DNA from 4 places in the Tissierella sp. QWL-11 genome. Region 1 is predicted to be linked to each of the others. Evidence: riboswitches for the same ligand, from Rfam matches in the RefSeq annotation. Region 1 holds a riboswitch; each other region holds the start of a gene.
What was found. Region 1 has a riboswitch for cobalamin ahead of AC4PG3_RS03670 (ABC transporter substrate-binding protein). Riboswitches for the same ligand answer to the same signal wherever they lie in the genome.
Positions count from the first base shown of each region.

Region 2: another riboswitch for cobalamin. It lies ahead of AC4PG3_RS04655 (ABC transporter substrate-binding protein); the one in region 1 lies ahead of AC4PG3_RS03670 (ABC transporter substrate-binding protein).
Region 3: another riboswitch for cobalamin. It lies ahead of hemA (glutamyl-tRNA reductase); the one in region 1 lies ahead of AC4PG3_RS03670 (ABC transporter substrate-binding protein).
Region 4: another riboswitch for cobalamin. It lies ahead of AC4PG3_RS01635 (InlB B-repeat-containing protein); the one in region 1 lies ahead of AC4PG3_RS03670 (ABC transporter substrate-binding protein).

Region 1 is NZ_CM178750.1:752,532-757,671, forward strand. It holds gene AC4PG3_RS03655 (RNA-binding domain-containing protein) at 1-601, shown strand, start outside; gene AC4PG3_RS03660 (DUF2806 domain-containing protein) at 912-1,493, shown strand; gene AC4PG3_RS03665 (hypothetical protein) at 1,486-1,818, shown strand; adenosylcobalamin (AdoCbl) riboswitch at 2,095-2,216, shown strand; gene AC4PG3_RS03670 (ABC transporter substrate-binding protein) at 2,259-3,839, shown strand; gene AC4PG3_RS03675 (ABC transporter permease) at 3,841-4,794, shown strand; gene AC4PG3_RS03680 (ABC transporter permease) at 4,781-5,140, shown strand, end outside.
Region 2 is NZ_CM178750.1:979,673-984,812, reverse strand. It holds gene AC4PG3_RS04660 (FecCD family ABC transporter permease) at 1-575, opposite strand, end outside; gene AC4PG3_RS04655 (ABC transporter substrate-binding protein) at 604-1,818, opposite strand; cobalamin riboswitch at 1,952-2,125, opposite strand; gene AC4PG3_RS04650 (H-type small acid-soluble spore protein) at 2,360-2,551, shown strand; gene AC4PG3_RS04645 (heme NO-binding domain-containing protein) at 2,793-4,595, shown strand; gene AC4PG3_RS04640 (NAD(P)/FAD-dependent oxidoreductase) at 4,627-5,140, opposite strand, start outside.
Region 3 is NZ_CM178750.1:1,764,599-1,769,738, reverse strand. It holds gene AC4PG3_RS08620 (response regulator transcription factor) at 1-116, shown strand, start outside; tRNA gene AC4PG3_RS08615 (tRNA-Sec) at 186-282, shown strand; gene AC4PG3_RS08610 (serine hydrolase) at 402-2,153, shown strand; gene AC4PG3_RS08605 (TraR/DksA C4-type zinc finger protein) at 2,221-2,799, shown strand; cobalamin riboswitch at 2,863-3,041, shown strand; gene hemA (glutamyl-tRNA reductase) at 3,155-4,387, shown strand; gene AC4PG3_RS08595 (precorrin-2 dehydrogenase/sirohydrochlorin ferrochelatase family protein) at 4,397-5,038, shown strand; gene hemC (hydroxymethylbilane synthase) at 5,016-5,140, shown strand, end outside.
Region 4 is NZ_CM178750.1:337,792-342,931, reverse strand. It holds gene AC4PG3_RS01635 (InlB B-repeat-containing protein) at 1-1,789, opposite strand, end outside; cobalamin riboswitch at 1,982-2,157, opposite strand; gene AC4PG3_RS01630 (nitroreductase family protein) at 2,343-2,549, shown strand; gene AC4PG3_RS01625 (hypothetical protein) at 2,804-3,649, shown strand; gene AC4PG3_RS01620 (ABC transporter permease) at 3,782-4,996, opposite strand; gene AC4PG3_RS01615 (ABC transporter ATP-binding protein) at 5,008-5,140, opposite strand, start outside.

The DNA of each region.
Region 1 (5,140 bases):
AATATTTGAAAGATATTATCAATATGAACAAATTGAAGGATATAAACGTATAAGAAAAGAATTAATACCTAGAGAAGCTTTTAGAGAATCCTTAGCTAATGCAATAGTGCATAGAGTTTGGGATATCAAAGCTCATATACAGATTTCTATGCATAAAGATAGAATAGAAATAAATTCACCAGGAGGGTTACCAATTGGAATATCAAAAGAAGAATATTTAAATGGAAATATATCTATATTAAGAAATCCTATTATAGCAGGAGTATTTTATAGATTGAATTTCATAGAACAATTTGGAACTGGAGTAATGAGAATAATAGAGGAATATAGGCAAAGTATTTCTAAGCCGAAATTTGAAATTAGTGAAAATAATATAAAAATAATTTTACCAGTTATAGAAATAGATGAGTCTAATTTATCAGAAGATGAAATTTTAATTTATAATATATTAAAGGATGAGATAGAGTTATCTAGAGGAGAATTAGATGACAAATCTGGATTCAACAAGTCAAGAACACTTAGAGTTATTAATAACCTTACAGATAAAAACTTAATTAGAAAATTAGGAAGGGGACCAGGGACAACTTATACTTTGAACTAGCATAATTATTTGCTATTAATAAGTTGAACTACTCCAAAATTTCGATGAGTTCAATTTATAAAAAATTAATATTGATGTTTTGATTTGTATCAATAGAGTTTTAACCTAAGGATTAAGCTTTATCATGATATAATATATATGAATATTTAAGAGATAAATACATTAAAATGAAAAAATATAAGTCATATTAATTATAACTATATTGGATAAGGAGGATGTAAATGTCTGGAGTAAGAGGTGTAGAAATATCTGACCTATTATGGGGTTATCGGGTCCATTATGTAAATTGATAGAAAGTGTCTCTAGGGGAGTGGGGAAAATATATGAACCTACAAATATAAAAAGGATAGCAAAAGCTAAATCTGAAGAATTAAAAATGATTAGCGGTGCAGTTAATGAGAATATTGATCTTCCCATCAGTTATAAAGATGGTGAAATTGAAATTGATTCTTCTAATGTTGAAGAATTACTTAAGAGAACAGGAGAAAGATTCATTTTTCAAGAAATACAAAAACAACAAAATATAGAAACTGTAATAGGATATGCTTATTCTGAACTTGAAGAAGAGGAAGAAGTTTCAGAAGAGAGTGTTGATACAGATTGGATTTTAAGATTTATGAATTCTATAGAAGATATTAGTAATCAAGAAATGCAAGAATTATGGGGAAAAATACTAGCTGGAGAAGTTAGACAACCTACAACATATAGCCTTAGAACATTAGAAGCATTACGTAATATTTCTGCTGATGAGGCTAAAAGATTTGAAAGATTATGTGAATTTATTGTTACAATAAATAATGATATTTGCATTTATAACAACAATAAAATACTTAATAAATATAATATAACATTTATTAAGTATTTTATTATTAGAAGAATGTGGGTTGGTTAAATCAAATGGACTATCATTAAAAACAAAAGTAAATAGTGATATAGATTGTAAAATATATAATTCCGAAGTTTTAGGTATAATTAAGGGGAAAAACAAAGAATATAAAGATATTGATTTTGGTATTTATATGTTGTCTGAGACAGGAAATCAATTATATAAAACATTGAATATAAAAGCAAATGAGAATTATGTTATTGATATAATTAAATTAATTGATGAAACTCTGTCTAGAGAGGACTATATTATTAGTGCTCATAAAATTATTAGTATTGATTCAAAAGAAGGTATTAATTATTATGTGGAAAATATTTTAGAAAAATTTTAACTATCCTATATCCTACTACATAGGGTAAATCACAGGTTACATTCTATAGTACTAAAACAATACTAAAAACTTCTAAACACCAAATAGACACAGATAAATCAAATAATACAAATACTACAACCATTGAAAAATACAAATCTAGAATGAAAATATTCCTATAATCATTGAGTTTTAGATATAGGACTAGCAGGAGATATCATTCTGATGATAACTATCTTTGTTTTTAAATATGTTGCTCTTTATATCAATTCATTATATAATGGATTGAGAAAAATAAATAGACTAAAAAGGGGAAGTAAGGTGAAAATCCTTCACAGTGACGCTACAGTGATGTCGTAAGACTAAGTCTGAGTACCTATATATAACCAAACTCTTCCGATCCAGAGGAGTTGGTTTTATATTGTTTATTTATAATTCAAATACTATAATGGAGGAATTATATGCTAAACAATTTAAACAAGAGAGGTTTAAGAATTTTCTTAGTTTTTTCATTAATATTTTCTTTGGCATTGGTAGGATGCCAGAGTAATAATGAAGACATACAAGAAACTAACAGCGAAGAAGCAGTAGAGAAAGACGAGACAATTGTCTTAGGAGGTAAAAGACATTTAGCACCAGGAGAAGAGGATGGATATTATTGTAGTTCTATTTTATATGTTTGGGAACCACTTATAAGACAAGGAAAAAATGGAGAACCTGTACCATCTTTAGCGGAAGAATGGAAAATGTCAGATGATGGAAAGGAATGGACATTTAAACTAAGGGAAGGCGTAAAGTTTCATGATGGACAAGACTTTAATGCAGATGCTGTTATAGCTAACTTTGATAGAATGAGTATAGGAGTAAAGCCTTCTTCTTACTATCCACTAGATATAGACTCACACTATCCTGGATTAGTTTCTTATGAGAAAACTGGAGACTATGAGTTTAAGTTAGTCTTTGAAGAACCTAAACCAACACAACTATATAGAATGGTTAATTTTGGAAGTCCGATATATAGTCCAGAAAACTTTGATGAAGAAGGAAATTTCAATGGAATTGCAATTGGGACAGGCCCTTTTAAAATCACTGAAAACAAGAAAGACGACTTTGTAATGCTAGAAAGAAATGAAGAATATTGGGGAGAAAAGGCAAGAGCAAAATCCTTAAAAATAAGATCGATTCCAGATGTAGATACTAGGTATTCTGCTTTAAAAGCAGGAGAGATTCATGGAACATTGGACTTAGATTCATTAACACCTGCTTTAGCTGAAGAACTAAAGAAGGATGATAAATTTTCAGTAGTTACTACTGGCTCTACCATGATAAGATTTTTGGTTATTAATGGTGAAAAAGAACCATTTAATGATCTTAGATTAAAAGAAGCCATAAGCTTGGCTTTAAATCGTCAAGAGATAGTAGATGTAGTTTACTTTGGCTATGGATCTCCGACGACTAATATATTAAATTATTCAACTCCTTTTTATAAAGACTTTTCAGTTGAAGAGGATATGGAAAAAGCTAAAAAATTAGCAAAGGAAGTTCTTGGAGAAGAAAGACTAGAGACAGTTTATTATATAAATGGGAATGCTCCAACGCAAAAGACTGAAGCAGAATTAATAGCACCTTGGTTAGCCGAGATAGGTATAGATGTTAAGATACAGCCTATGGAATATTCAGTTATACGAGAAAAGTTAAAAGAAGGAGATTTTGGATTTGCAAGACTACAACAAGGTCTTTCAAATGGAGAACCATCTACAATATTTAGAAGATTTATGCTAGTTTCAGGTGATCATAATGGGAATTATAGCTTAGGCTATAACAATGAAGAAGTAAATAGTTTGATGACAAGAGCAGATCAAGAGTTAGATGTTGATAAATTAGAAGAAATATATAATGAGGTTCAAGAACTATCTACAACAACTTATCCAATATTCCCTTTATTTAATGATACTAATATTATGGGACATACAAATAAATTGACAAATTATAAAGCAGAAATGTATGGTTTAGAATTGCCTGAAATAGAATGGGCTAAGTAATATGAAAAAATATATTATGGAAAGAATTAAATCTCTTTTTATAGTATTAGCTGGAATAACAATAATTGCTTTTCTTCTGGGTTTAATAAGCCCAGGAGATCCAGCTGAATTATCATTGAGTAGAAGTGGAAACTTTAGCCCTACACCAAAGCAAATAGAAGAAAGGCGAGAAGACCTGGGATTAAATAAACCAGTGCATCTTCAATATCTTGATTGGGTAAAAGGTGTAATTAAAGGTGATTTAGGAAAGTCATATTCTAATAACGAATCCGTATCAGAAATGATTAAAAGAAAATTACCTGTGACTTTTAAGTTAGCTACATATTCCATAGCTATAACAAGTTTGTTAGGCATAAGCCTAGGTATTATATCGGCTATATATAAAGATACTGCTATAGATAGTTTAATTAAATTTATGACTAATATTATGCTAAGCCTTCCTTCGTTTTGGCTAGGGCTTTTATTTATTTTGATTTTTTCTGAGATTCTGAGATTATTACCTACTTCTGGAAATGGTGGATGGAGATATATGATTATGCCAGCATTTTCTTTATCTCTTGTTACTATTGCAACTACTATTAGAGTTATGAGATCTTCAATGATACAAGAAATGGGGAAACAGTATTATTTAGCTCATAAAGCTAAGGGTATCTCTAAATATAGTTTATATATTAGAAATATACTACCAAATTCTATATTGCCAGTATCAACCCTATTGGCTAATTTTATGGGGTCTATACTAGGAGGGTCCGCAGTTATAGAAACTATTTTTGCATTACCGGGATTAGGTAGTTATGCAATAGAATCTATTTATCTTAAAGATTTCCCATATTTACAATCTTATGTTTTAATTACTGGATTTATTTTCGTGCTAGTGACAACTATGATAGACATAATATCTATAATTATAAATCCTAAGATTAGGATAGGAGATGTTAAATATGAAAAACAATAAAAAGATAGCAGGTATAATAGCAGTATCTATTTTAATGATAATAGTCTTAAGCTCTATATTTGCTAATGAAATAGCACCTTATGATCCAAATTATCAAGATTCTGCTAGAAGGCTCGAAACTTCTAGTGCAGAACATAAGCTAGGAACAGATGCATTAGGTAGAGATTTATTAAGTAGGATAATTCATGGAGCAAAAACATCAATACTAATAGCTTTAATAGCTACAATAGTTTCAATGTCTATAGGGGCTTTAATTGGAACTATAGCAGGATATTATGGTGGAAGAATTGATTACTTATTAACTTCTATAACTAATATATTTCAAGCATTACCACAAATGTGTTTT
Region 2 (5,140 bases), 230 kb from region 1:
GCAGAAAAACTACCCTGGGACCAATTATGTAAACTTGCAATATCATTTTCAGATGCAAATGTAATCATAAAATTTGTTCCAGCTGATGCAATATAACCTATCATAATGCCTATGACAATAAGTACAGTTATACTATCTGCTGACTTAGCAAAAAACAATACTAGTAGCATAGCTAACATACTTCCTGCAAAGGAAACTAAAAATAATCTAAAGGGTCCTAAATCTATAAATGGTAATGTTGCTGATGTTAGTATAAAAAATCCAACAAATAATTTAGCTCCTGAAGATATACCTAATACAAAGGGCCCTACTATTGGGTTTTTAAAAAAAGTTTGGAGCAAAAATCCAGCTATGGACAATGCTCCTCCAAATAATACTGCACTTAATATTCTTGGTATTCTTATTTTAAATAATATATTTGATTCCATTGTAGAAAGTTCCCTATCATTAAATATAGTATCCATTAGATCTTTTAAATTCAATTCTACTGACCCTTTTCTAATATTGATACCTACAGATATAATAAGTAGTAAAATTAATACTAGAAAAATAATTGGTGTTCTAATTTTTTTCACTATATCTACTCCTAATCTTTTATATTATTTATTTCATTAAATAAAAATACTCTGTCTCTTCTATTTCTCCATGTGGAGTATAGAATATATCATAATATTCTTCTGTCATATCTGCTACTTTTTCTCCCACTTGCCAGAAGTTTCTCTTTAGACCCCAAACCCTTCCTTCTTGAAATACCTTTGTATCAGCTAGGTAATCTGCCGCTTGTAACATATCATCTAAACTTTGTATGCTATGTCCAGAAACACTGTCATATATTAATATGTCTGTTCCATCCATAGTTTTATAAAATTCTTCTGGTGTCATCCCTGTAGAGCCTCTTTCTTCAACACCTAAGTCTGCTGGATGATATGCTCCTCCTGCCATCTCCATATTTTTCACTTTATATCCTTGTACATGTGTAACTCTAAATGCTTGCTTTGAAGATGAAAAATAGGCCATAGTTACTTTTGGTTTCTCATCTGTACTCTCTTCAATCTTTTTAGCTACTGCGTCTATTCTAGCTAATTCTTCTTCAAAATATTCTTCCGCTTCTTCCTCTTTGTCTAGTAAAGCAGCTATAAATTTAGTCCACTCTAATCTTCCCCTTGGATCATCTTCAATATATGACCCCATGCTTAAATATTTTAATCCTAATTCATCAAACTTAGGAAATAATTTCTCTTCACTTGACTTAGATAATAAGTTTACACTTGGATTTATTGATTGCAACAATTCATAGTCTAAAGCACTACTTTTACCTACATACTTTGCATCTCCATTTTTTACTCTTTCAGCCATATCTTCTATTTTCCATTTTTCTTCTTCATAAGTTACTGCAACTATTCTATCTACTTCATCAATTGGTCTCAACCATGATGGATCTATAGTAGAGTATACTGCAAAAGTGTCTACTGGTTGTTGAATTACAGGTAGTTCTTCCTTCATCTCTGGGATTTCTTTTCCCTCTGGAACTATAAGTACTTTTCTATCAGACGCATCTGTTACAATTTTGTATCCATCTTCATAATAATCTACTGCAAAATGCTCTGCATATTTTAATTCTAATTTCCCTTCATGAACTAGGCCTGTATTTTCGTCAATGACCTTTTCACTTTCTCCACCATTAGACTCTTCTTCATTAACCACTTCATTTCCAGTTTCAATATCATCCTTTGATTCTTCTTTACATGCTACTAGAGATAATGATAAAATTAAGGCCATTATCATAATCCCTCTTATCTTCCAATTTTTCCTGTTCATATTTACTCTCCTTTTTATTAAAACTATTATAAAATTTAAATAGTGGAATAAAAAAAACTCCTTTCGGAGTTTAATTGTCAATGGCTACTTTTTATATAATATATAGTAACGACGACAAAATCTTCCCACCGAAAATCATGTGAAACATTAGTTAGGTATCCTGACTTACACTTCATCCTCCTTCTGCCTTCCCAGTTTTAACCAGTGGCTTATAGAACTTGTCCATGTTTACAGTAGCGGGGGCTGTATTGGCATTTAACCAATTTCCCTAATGTCTATAGTAGACTTCTAATGCTTAAATATTAAATTTTACATTGATAATCATATATTAAATGTATTATTATGTCAATAATTGAAATTTACCTCCCTAAAAGAAATCAAAATCTAAAATTAAAATATTACATATTATTCCTATAATGTAAAATTATTTATCTAAAATTATAATTACAAAACTTTTACCTTTATAGTCATTTTTTATATTGTATATATAATATTATTTTCCTAATACTAATTTAGAAGTAAAAAAATTAGGAGGAGACTAATGAAAGAATTTAAAGCACAGAAAATATTAAATGGAGATAAAAATCAGAAAGTAACTTATAAAAATCAATTAGTATGGTTAGAACATGTAGACGAACAAAAAGGTGAAGCTCTTGTTTCAGTAATGGATACAGGTGAAAAAATGACTGTTCCTATAAACGAATTAGAGTCAAAAGGATCTGGTCTTAGATAAAATTTATATCTATTTTGATTAGTAGTACAATATTTTTTTAATTACTTTTTATTAAAATAAATAGTGTTTGCCAATTTATTTAGGTGAATACTATTTATTTTTTATTTTAGTAATTTAATTATTACTAGTTGTTTTTAATTAATCATTTTTTAAAAGTATTTTATATATTCATTAAAATTTCCTACATTCTAACCGATTATTATATTATGAGATATTTATATAATTAGAGGAGTGAATTATCATGAAAGGTACTATTGTTTCAGCATGGGTCCAAACTTGTAGAGAAGTCTACGGAGAAAATATAACTAATGAATCACTAACGCACTTTAATATAGATAAAGATAGATTTTTTACACCTTCTGAAGATATTGAAGATAGAGTTGCCCTAGGGATTGTTGAGTATATTGCAGGTAAAGTAGGTAAAAGTTCTGATGATATATGGAAAACTATTGGAAATCACAATGTAATTACTTTTTCAAAAGTTTATCCTGCATTTTTCAGATACAAAAATCTATATTCTTTTCTTCAAGCAATGTACGATATACATGTAGTTGTTACTAAAAGAATACCTGGTGCTAAGCCACCTATTTTAGGAATAAAACCTGTAGATAAATATACAGCACATATGACCTATTCTTCATCAAGGGGAATGTTTTCATATTTTTATGGGATGCTAGAAGGAGCAGGTAAATATTTTGAAGAAGAAATTACAATAGAAACTATTGAAAAAACAAATGACTTTATAAAATTAAGTATTAAATTTCCTGAAGAAATCTACTATAAGAAAAATTTTATCCTAAATAAAGCTTTATCTTTAGGATTTATAAAAAATATGGAAGGGAAAATAGCTCTAGCTTCCCTTTTGTTTGTAGGAATTCCAAATGTATTATTATTTAAATTTGCACCTACTAAAATAGCTATACCAACCAGTTTGCTTCTATCTGCAATGATTCCATTCTTATTTAGTAAGGGACTGTTTAAACCATTAAAATATATTAAAAGTTATTTAGACGAATTAAAAGATAAGGACTTTTCTTTTATTCATAATATCTCCACAAATGATTTTTTTGAAGATATTAATGAAAAAATAAGAGAAATAAAAGAATCTATAAAAGCAGACTTTGTAGGTCATAAGGGAACTACAGATGAACTAAATGTATTTGCTGATAAATTTGGCACTATTTCAAGTAATATGAGCTCTACTTCAAATGAAATATCTGCTATTATTGAGCAAGTTGCAGAAGGGGCTATAAATCAAGCTTATGAAACAGAAAAAGTATCATCCCAGTTAAACAGATCTATTACAGCTTTGAACAAAGTAGTAAAAAAAGAAAATCAGGGTAAAACTGATTTAGAATCCTCTGTAAATGTTATAAATAAAGGATTCGAAGACTTAAAGCTTACTACAAGTAGTTTAAATGATGTTTTATTACAGTTTTCTCAAGTAAGATCTAGAGGAGAAGACCTACAAAATAGAGCCAATGAAGTACGAGACATCGTAGCCACTGTAGAAAAAATAGCAGAGCAAACAAATCTACTAGCCTTAAATGCAAATATTGAGGCATCAAGAGCTGGAGAGTTCGGACGAGGCTTTAGTGTTGTTGCTACAGAGATTAGAGATCTTGCAGAGGGCTCTAAGGGTGCAGTTCAAACTATTAATTCTAATCTAGAATCCTTTATTAAAGATATAGATGAATTTGTATTTGATATTTCAAATCAATACAATGTTTTGGAAAATGAAAATCTCAAACTTAATTCTGTAGCCGAAGAAAATGTAGACTCAATAAATTCCATAAAACAAGTTTCTGAGCTGATTATAGAGCTAATAGCCCAACTCACTAAAGAAGCTGATAATATTAACTCTATCTCTCAAGGGATAGAATCATTGGGAGCTATTGCTACAGAAAACTCTGCATCCTCTGAAGAAGCATCTGCCAATATACAAAATTATACAGAAGAAATCAAGAAAATGACTAAAAATATCCATGAGTTTAAAAATGTAAGTATGCAGTTTAGTGAAGATTTAGAGTCCTATATATTATAAATAAAAAATAAAGACGAGGAAATCCTCGCCTTTATTTTTTTAAATACTTCTTCACCATCTCTGAACCATGAAGTTCTTCTTTTATCTCTTTTTCATCTATACCTAATTCTCTAGAAAGTAGCTTTCTAACCCTGGGTCCACAATGATTCCCCTGACAAAATCCCATACCTGCTCTAGTTCTTCTTTTTACTCCATCTACAGTTACAGCACCTCTCTTTATTGCCTCTACTATTTCTCCTTCTGACACAATCTCACATCGGCATATTCTTTCGCTAAATTTAGGATCTTCTTTTGTTAAAACTTGTTTTTCATGATCATCTAATCTATATACCCTAGGAATTCTTTTTCTATTAGGATTAAAATTTTCTTTTTTATTTAATTCTAATCCTATATCATTTAATATTCCCTTTACATATTCCCCTATGGCTGGAGCAGATGAAAGGCCTGGTGATTCTATACCTCCTACATGAACTATACCCTTCATGTTTTTTGATGGATATATCATAAAATCTCCAGTATCAGGTTTAGCTCTTATCCCTGTAAAT
Region 3 (5,140 bases), 1.0 Mb from region 1:
GGACTGTAGATGTACATATAAGAAGAATAAGAGAAAAGATAGAGAAAAATTTAAAAGATACCCAATATATAATGACAAAATGGGGAGTCGGATATTATTTTGATCATACTTCTTAGAGGAATATTAGTCCTTGACAAATTCATATGTTTTGTTATACTATAGTAGAGTTGACGGCAGTGAATTATGGGAATAGATGGCTTCTGGTGTGGCCTCTAGTCTTCAAAACTAGTATGAGGGGTTAGGAGCTCCTTAGGTGGGTTCGATTCCCACATATTCCCGCCAAAACTTTAAAAGACGAGATATCGTCTTTTTTTTTACTCTTTTTTAAAAAACTTATTTATTTTACAAATAAAGGGTATATTTATAAAGTAGACAAAACATAAGATTAGGGAGGGTTTGTATTGAAAAACAAAAAGATATTAGTACTTATATTAGCTTTAGTTTTATTGACTAATAGCATTGCCTTTGGAGAGTATCAAAATCCAGATATAATTTTAAATGGTAGAGAAATTTATTTACAAAATGATATTTACATAAATGAGGATGGCATAAAAATGATTCCTCTTAGGCAGATAGCTGATAAATTAAACTATAAAGTAGTGTGGAACAGCAAAGATAAAGAGGTAACCCTGGCTAAAATATCAGAGTTTATAAACTTTAAAATAGGCAATGAAGAAGTAAAAACAGAAGATGGGTCTTTTAATTTGGAAACCCTTCCCATTATAAAAGGTGAAAAGACATATGTTCCATTGGAGTTCTTCAGCAATGGCCTAGATCTTATTATTAGTCCTAATTATAATGTATTGAAATTTAGAACAATAGAAGATAATAAGGAAGATTTTTTTTATAAATCTAAAGATACTACACTTAGTTCAAATTTAGACTTATATATGAAAAAACTAGAGGAAAATAGAAATTTCCATGGAAGTATATTAATTGCAAAAGATGGAGAAGTTCTATTAAATAAAGGATATGGACCTTCAAGCTTTGAAGAAAATATAGAAAATAAGTCTCAAACTAAATTTTCCATAGGATCTATAACAAAACAAATTACAGCTATGGCCATTATGCAACTTGATGAAAAGGATCTATTAGATGTGGAGGATAGAGTATCAAAATATTTACCTAATTTTCCAAATGGAGATAAAATTACTATTCACAATTTATTAACCCATACTTCAGGTTTAGAAAATTACACTAGTACATTGGAATTTTTCATTTCAGACTTAAATAATAAAGACCCTTTAAATATGCTTAAACTAGTAGAGGATAAGCCATTACTCTTTACCCCAGGAGAAAAATATAATTATAGTAATACAAACTATCTAATCCTAGGAATAATAGTAGAAAAGGTATCAAATATGAGCTATGAAGAATATTTAAAAGAAAATATATTTAATCCATTAGATATGAATGATACAAATGTGGCATATGGAAAAGACGTGGAAGTCCCAGATGTAAATACTTATGGAGGATTTTTAGAAGTCTTACCAGTAGATGATAGACTTATTTTAACTCAAGCATATGGGGCAGGAAATATTCACTCTACAGTAGAGGATCTGTATAGATGGGATAGAGCATTAAAAGAGGGAAAATTAGTAAAGGAAGAGACATTAGATAAGATATTTAAAGAGCATATAGAGATGGTTCCAGGGATAAGTTATGGATATGGATGGATGATAAGACAGTCACCCTTTGGAAGACAAATATTCCATGGAGGCAATACCTTTGGTTCTACTGCATATATAGAAAACCTTAGAGATTCAGATGTCACAATCATTATCCTAACAAATAATGCTATGTATGATACAGAAACCCTTTCAAATACAATTTTAAATATAATATTTGATAAACCCTATGAGATCCCTGAGAAGTTAGAAGAAGTAAAGATAGAAGACTATTCCATATATGATAGTTATGTAGGGGAATATGATATGGGTGGTGGAGTAATTGTATATATTACAAGGGAAGATGAGGCCCTTTTTGCCCAGCTTACGGGACAAGAAAAATATCCAATATTTCCCATGGATGAAAATAGGTTCTTTTATAAAATAGTTGATGCAAAGATTACCTTTATAAAAGAAGATGAGAAAGTAAATTCTCTAGTATTAAACCAATTTAACTATGATATGGAAGCTATAAAGATAAATTAAAGCTCTTTATATATTTATATCTTTAGTGGGCATATTATTAGATATAGATATGTAAAGGAGAATTTAAATGTACAATAAAAAACTTGAATACTTTAAAAATAGACTACTAGAAGAGAGAAAGAATGTACTAGAAGCTTTAGAAGGTAGACAAAATAATAAAGAGAATACTCTAGAGTTTCAAGATAGGGAGTTATCATCTTATGATAATCATCCAGCGGATATAGCTACTGAAGTATATATGATGGAACAAGACAAGGGATTTGAAGATCAATATATAGATACAATAGAAGAAATAGATAGATCACTAGAAGATATAGAAGATAACAACTATGGGTATTGTTCAAATTGTGACAAGATGATTGGTGAAGAAAGATTAGAAATAATTCCATATGCGAAGACCTGTTTGAAATGTTCAGATGAAGACAAAGAAGGTAAAAATAGAAAAGAAGTATTAGATAATAGAGGTTTTAAATCCAGAAGATATGAAACCTTGGATTACTCTATAAACCCTAGAAAAGACAATGTAGGTTATGACAAAAATGATATTTACCAAGATACAATGCAAGATAATTTAGTACTAAAAGATCCATCATTTTCTACAGGAGATAATATGGGAATATTCGACGAAAATGAAAATCTAGTATAGAGTGATTTATTAATATTGCTAAAATCCAAATACTATGATAAGATGATAAAGAAAATTGAGAATAAAATATTATAAACAATAGGTTCTTTTAGAATAATAGGGAAATCGGTGAAAAACCGATACAGCCCCCGCTACTGTAAATGGGTACGAAATTAACTTATACCACTAGATCATATCTAGGAAGGTGTTAAGAGTAGGATGATCCACAAGTCAGGATACCTGCCTAATTGTTTGTATAAAGTGACCTTCGGCGGGAAGTGGGACTTATATATATGTCGTTTTATGTGTTAAATATATTAAACCCCTGACTAAATCGGTCAGGGGTTTTTGTGTTGGTATTAATTGGAGGGAGAATATGAATTTAGGAGTAATAGGAGTAAGCCATAACACTTCTCCTATAGAAGTTAGGGAAAAATTATCCTTTACAACATCGGAAAAAATAGAAGGGGCAAATTTGCTTTTAGATAAATCTATAGAAGAATTAATAATTATCTCTACATGTAATAGGAGTGAAATATATATAGTAAGTGAAAATATTGATATAGCAATAGAAGAAGTAAAAGGTTTTTATAAAGGCTTTTTCAATTTTCCAGAAGTAGAAGAATACTTATTTACAAAAAAGGGAAAAGATGTTATATCACATATATATACAGTGGCTGCAGGACTTGACTCTGTAGTATTGGGAGAAGATCAAATTCTATGCCAAATAAAAGAGGCTATGAATTTCTCCATAGAGCTGGGATTTAGTAAAAAAATTCTAAATAGACTGTTTATGTGTGCCTTAACTGAAGGGAAAAAAATAAGGACTCATATGAAGATATCAGAGATACCACTATCAACTAGTTATATTGGAATAAAACTATTAAAAGAAAAGATGGGCTCATTAAAAGGGAAAAGAGCATTAGTAATTGGAGCTGGAGAGATTTCTAAGCTTGCATTAAAATATTTATTAGAAGAGGATTTAGAAGAAATATATCATACCAATAGAACCCATGGAAAACTGAAGGAAATATTTGAAGAATATGAAAATCTAAGTCCTGTAGAGTACAAAAATAGATATGACATTTTAGAAAAAGTAGATATACTAATAACAGCAACTGGTGCACCTCATACTATTATCTTAAATGAGCATATGAAAGAAATAAAAAAACCATTATATATTATGGACTTAGCCATACCAAGAGATGTAGATGATAGCGTAAAGGAAAAGGGAAATATAAGCCTATATCATATTGATGATTTAAAAAAGGTTTCAAATGAAAATCTGTTGGAAAGAGAAAAATTATCAAAACAAGGACTTCTTATGATAGAAGAAGATGTAGATGCCTATATTGACTGGTTAAACACCATAAAGGTGGATCCGATTTTAAAGTCTCTAAATGAAAGATGCTTTTCTATAAAAAACAATACTTTAGAATACATAAACCGTAAAATTGATTTAGATCCTAGGGAAAAAAAGATAGTAGACAAAATGATTACATCTGCCCTAAAAAGTGTCATAAGAGAACCTATAAAAACTTTAAAAACCACTCAGATAAAAGATCCAGACCAGTATATGGAAATTGTAAAGGACTTATTCCAGATTTAGAGGTGATTTATGTTTTATCCTATAATGATAGATATAAAAGATAAAAAAATAGTAGTAATAGGCGGCGGAAAGATTGGCTATAGAAAGGCCAAAACACTATTAGAATTTGGCGGACAAGTTCTAGCTATAAGTCCCGAATTCATAGAAGAATTTTATGTATTAAAAACCCAGTATAAAAAAACTTTATTTCTTATAAAGGATTATTACAAAGTAGAATATATAAAAAATGCCCTGATGGTCATAGGAGCTACTTCTTCTAGAGAAATAAACAATCAAATCTCGATAGATACAAAGAGACTAAATATTTTATCCAATATAGTAGATAGACAAGAGGACTCAAGTTTTATATCTCAAGGTATTGCAAATAAAGATGGCTTAATAATTTCTATCTCAACTATGGGTAAATTTCCCTTTTTAAGTAAAAAAATAAAAAATGATTTAAGAAAAAATTACTCTAAATACAATGAGGAGTATCTAGAATTATTAGAAAAAACTAGGGAGATAGTACTATTAAAATATAAAGATAAAAAAGAAGAGATATTCAATTATGCAATAAATTTAAATATCCATGAACTTAAAGAATTTGTTAATAAATTAATAGATAAAGACATTTATAAGGAGGTCTATGATGAAAATAGTAGTAGGAACTAGAGGGAGCAATTTAGCATTGAGTCAAACAAATTTAGTGATTGATATGATAAAAAAAGCATACCCTCAATTAGAATTTGAAGTAAAGGTGATAAAGACGAAGGG
Region 4 (5,140 bases), 410 kb from region 1:
TATTTGGATCAAACTTTTCAGTGGCATCCTTGTCTAAAAACCAACCTTTAAAATCATAAATTTTAAATGATTCATCTATATCTATATTTCTATATATAGACTCTTCTAATTCATTTAATATTTCTACATTAGTATAATAGTCTGTTTTAAATTCATGTAATTCTTCTTCTTTATCTTCAATTACAAATTTACCACCATTTCCATGGATAGAAATATTTAACTCTTCTACAGATTCTGGCCTTTCCATAAATGTAATTTCTATTTCCATAGACTCCTCAGGTACTATGAATTCTAATACTTCTACACTATTTCCTTCAGCTATTATGTCTCCTTTTGAATCTTTAACTTTAACCTGTTCAACCATAAATCCAAGATCTGGATTTATCAAAAGTTTAGCTTCTTCTCCAGAAGATATTTTTCCTTTTAATTTATAGTCTCCGCCCTTAGATAAAGATTCTGTTATATTTATGTCTAAGTTTAATTTAGCAAATAAATTTAAAATATTCATATCTTCAAGACTTTCAAGATTATTTTCTATTTTATCTTCTTCAAAGTCCCAGAGTTTATCTGAATCTTTAAGTGTAAAACCTTGTATATTCTGATCTAATTCTTCTATTTCAATAGTTTCTCCCTTGGATATTACTCTATCATCAGGAAGAAAAATATCTATTTTAGAGTAATTATGAAATTTAACTTTTATCTCCTTAACATCTTCCCATTTAGGATATAATATTAAATTTTCTATCTCTTCTAATTCATCTATTTCAAGCTTAGTTTCCAAAGCTTCATCTTCATACCAACCTTCAAATACTGAAAAGAAAATATCTTCATCTGTTTCTTTTATCAGATTTTCACCTATTTTTTTTAATACTTCTTCTAGATTCTCTCTAGATACCTTTTCAGGTAATTCTCCTTTATAATCGGAATCTAATAATTCAAATTTCAATAAAATTTCATCCAATTCTTCAGGTATTTCTGGTTCTTCTTCTGGTTCCTCTTCTGGTTCCTCTTCTGGTTCTTCTTCTGGTTCCTCTTCTGGTTCTTCTTCTGGTTCCTCTTCTGGTTCCTCTTCTGGGTCTTCTTCTGGTTCTTCTTCTGGTTCCTCTTCTGGTTCTTCTTCTGGTTCCTCTTCTGGGTCTTCTTCTGGTTCCTCTTCTGGGTCTTCTTCTGGGTCTTCTTCTGGGTCTTCTTCTGGTTCCTCTTCTGGGTCTTCTTCTGGTTCCTCTTCTGGTTCTTCTTCTGGTTCTTCTTCTGGGTCTTCTTCTGGTTCTTCTTCTGGGTCTTCTTCTGGTTCCTCTTCTGGGTCTTCTTCTGGTTCCTCTTCTGGGTCTTCTTCTGGTTCCTCTTCTGGGTCTTCTTCTGGTTCTTCTTCTGGTTCCTCTTCTGGGTCTTCTTCTGGTTCCTCTTCTGGGTCTTCTTCTGGTTCCTCTTCTGGGTCTTCTTCTGGTTCCTCTTCTGGGTCTTCTTCTGGTTCCTCTGTCTCTTCTCCTTCCTCAACTGATTGCCCTTCTTCATTATCATTATTGTCTTTTAAATCGTCAGATTCAGTTTCAGCGTTTCCTTCTTTGCTTGTCCCTTCTTTGTCTAATTCTGAATCTGCATTGTCTTGTTTCCCATGGTCATCACTTGCTGAGTTCCCTAATTCAGAATAATCATTTTCTGAATTAGTATCTACTTCTTCTGTAATTCCCTGTGCACTAGCTATAGTGGTATAATAAGGTGCTGCCATTTGAGCATTTAAAATACCAATACACACTGCTAAACTTATAGCTTTACCCTTGTTCTTCATCAAACTCCTCCTCTAAAGTAATCTAATTTGACATTAGATTCTTTTGCATGCTTTGCATTCCCCTCTATTAAATAAAATCATTAAAAAACACCTATATTCCATGGAATATAGATGTCATTTACTTATGTAAATTAAAAGTTTATGTTTAAATTGCACGACTCTATAGTAGTTATTCTATATCCAGGAAAATAACTATACTAAAATGTTTAAGTATGTATTCTGACTTAGCTTCATAGTTCCCTCCGCCTTCCCTTTAAGTGGCATTTGAAGTTTACTCCGCATCACAGTAACCGGTTTGTTCAGGATTTACACCTGATTCCATCTCTTAAGCATAATGTAGTATTAAATTGTAAATCTATTCTATCAACAATTATATACAATTTTAAATATATTTCAAGGTTTATTTTGACATTACTTCATACTAAAAATAAATTTACAAAATTTTCTATTTATATAATAAATTCTAAATAGTACTACAATAAGATTAGTTTACATTAAATATGTGTATAAATGAATTGAAAGATATATAATTAAAAATAGAAAGGAAAATAATATGAATAAAGTTTATGAAGTTGTATCAAATCATGTATCTATTAGAAAATATAAAGATAAAGATGTAAAAAGTGAAGATTTAGACAAAATCCTTAAAAGTACTCAGTTTGCTCCTTCCTCTATAAATGGGCAGCAACGGAGTGTTATAGTCATAAAAGATAAAGAAACCAAGAAAAAAATTGCAAATTTGACTGGAGGTCAAAAATAGGACAAGGTTCCTGTGTATTATAATGAGGAGTAAATCCTTCCATATAATTTAACAACTTAGAAACTAGATAAATTACATATATCTTTTAATTATATAAATAATATATTATATAACAAAAGCCACAATTGTGTCAATACAAAATTTGAACTATTTTACTTTTAGTGTTATAATATTAATAAGAATAAGTTAAATATAGATACAATAAAATGACGTCAACAAAAGATTACATATGTGAAATGGAGGTGTATAAATTAATGCATTTAGTTGATAAAAAAGTAATACATAAGACTTTTGGTAAAGGAATCATTACTAGTTGTAATGGTAATTATGTAAAAATAAATTTCAAATCAGGCTCCAAAAAATTCGTTTTCCCTGATGTATTCAGAAAATATATAACTCTTGTTGATCAAAAAGCGGCTAATTTAGTAAAGATACAAATTCAAAAAGAAGAAGTAAAGAAAAAAGAATTAAGACTAAAAAAAGAAAAAAACTTAGAACAGAAACTTCAAAACATCTCAAAGAATAAAAAACCTATTCAAAGTAATAAAAACCATTCTAGACAACAATCTGTATTCTGGTGTAAAACAGAAGAAGAGGATAAAATTTTTACAGAAGGTAAAATTTTTATAGGAAAAGTTGAAAATGGGAAAAGCAAAGGACAGCCAAGACGACTAGCTCGAATAAATTGGAAAAGCGGATGTCTTTTAACTAGGAGAGAACCTGATATGCCAGAAAGAGATAGACGCATCTTAGGTGTATTTATGGCAGCTGAAGGTTTTGATGGGCAGACATGTGATGATGGATATATTCTAGCTAATCCAGAATACAAACTTCGTCTTTCAGAACAAGAATCGGATAAGATGCTTTTTTGGAATTACTACATGAATAAAAATTCTCATAATAGTATGACATGGAATTCAGGAAGGCAACGTTATTTTGACAATATATGGATGGCACAAATTTTAAAGGATATTATTTCTTTGAAAAAGAAATCTGGAGAACATGAGAGTGCAGAGAGGTTTTTTAAATATTTTTGTAAAGTTAACCATATAAATGGAAATGAATTACCAAAACCTAATGGTCTACTGATGCAAAAATGATAAAGGTATAGAGTACTCAAAGTCAATGAATTGAGTACTCTATACCTTTGTAATATATGTATCGGAATTCTAATTTTTCATATACTATAAAGGCGGTTGTAATTATAGCTATTTTTGAGAGTGATATATTCATTATTCATATCGTAAAGCATCAATAGGGTCCAATTTTGAAGCTTTATTAGCAGGATAAATACCAAAAAATACACCTACACCAGCTGAAAAAAACCAAGCAATAATAATAGTTTTAAAAGATACACTAGGAGGTATTTTAATAAAGCTTGATATAATAGAGGCTAAACTCACACCTATAACAGTTCCAATTACTCCTCCAATCCCTGATACAATAACAGATTCTATTAGAAATTGTAGCAAAATATCTCTCCTCTTTGCTCCTATTGCTTTTCTTATTCCTATTTCACGAGTTCTCTCTGTGACAGAAACAAACATAATATTCATAACTCCTATTCCTCCTACTAAAAGAGAAATAGCTGCAATTGCTCCAATAACTAATGTTATAATTCCTGTTATTTTATTTATAGACTCTAACTCTCCTTCTGCTGTTTGAAAGCGATATTTATTTTCTCCTTCATTGCTATGCCTTCTCTCAATCAAGTTAATCGCTTTATTTGTAACAGAGTCTATATCTGCCTCTTTGCTAATACTAACATCCATACTCCAAATTAAATCTCCCATGTTCATCAATTTTTCTAAAGTTGTAAATGGTACAAAAACATTAGCCAGGGATTCCCCTCCTAAATTTTGAAGAGTACTCTTTGGTTTTTCATAAATACCAATAATAACTAATGAAATATTACTTTCTCTAATTTCTATATTAATACTTTCTCCTAATACATTTGTTCTACCAAATAAGTCTAAGGCCATTTCTTTATCTATAATAGCCACAGCTCTTTTGCCTTTCACATCTGCATCCACTAAATATCTACCTTTGATTATATTTACTTTTTCTATTTTTATATAATTTTCATCCCCACCAACTAGTCTTATATCTATTTTATTATTTTTAGATTTAATTTTCCCCCTCTCTGATATACTAGGTACTATGGCTTCTAAATCATTTGAAAAAGTTTCTTTCAATACATCTATATCATCATGGCTGAACAAGTCTTTCATGGAATAATTTTCACTCCAATTAACTGAAAAATAGGCACGCCCTGCACCAAATTGTTCAAATTCTTCATCTATCATCCTTTGACTTCCTTCACCTAGTGCTACTACAGTAATAACTGATGATATCCCTATAATAATACCTAACATAGTAAGAAGTGAACGCATTTTATTAGCCAAAACAGCACTTATTGACACTTGTATACTCTCCAGTATATTCATATAATTTCCCCTTATTTAAAAATAATAGTTTGTTCTCTAACGGGTATATCCTCTATAATTTCTCCGTCGCAACATGAAATCATTCTTTTAGTATGCTGTGCTATATTTAGTTCGTGAGTGACCATTATAATAGTTACTCCCTCG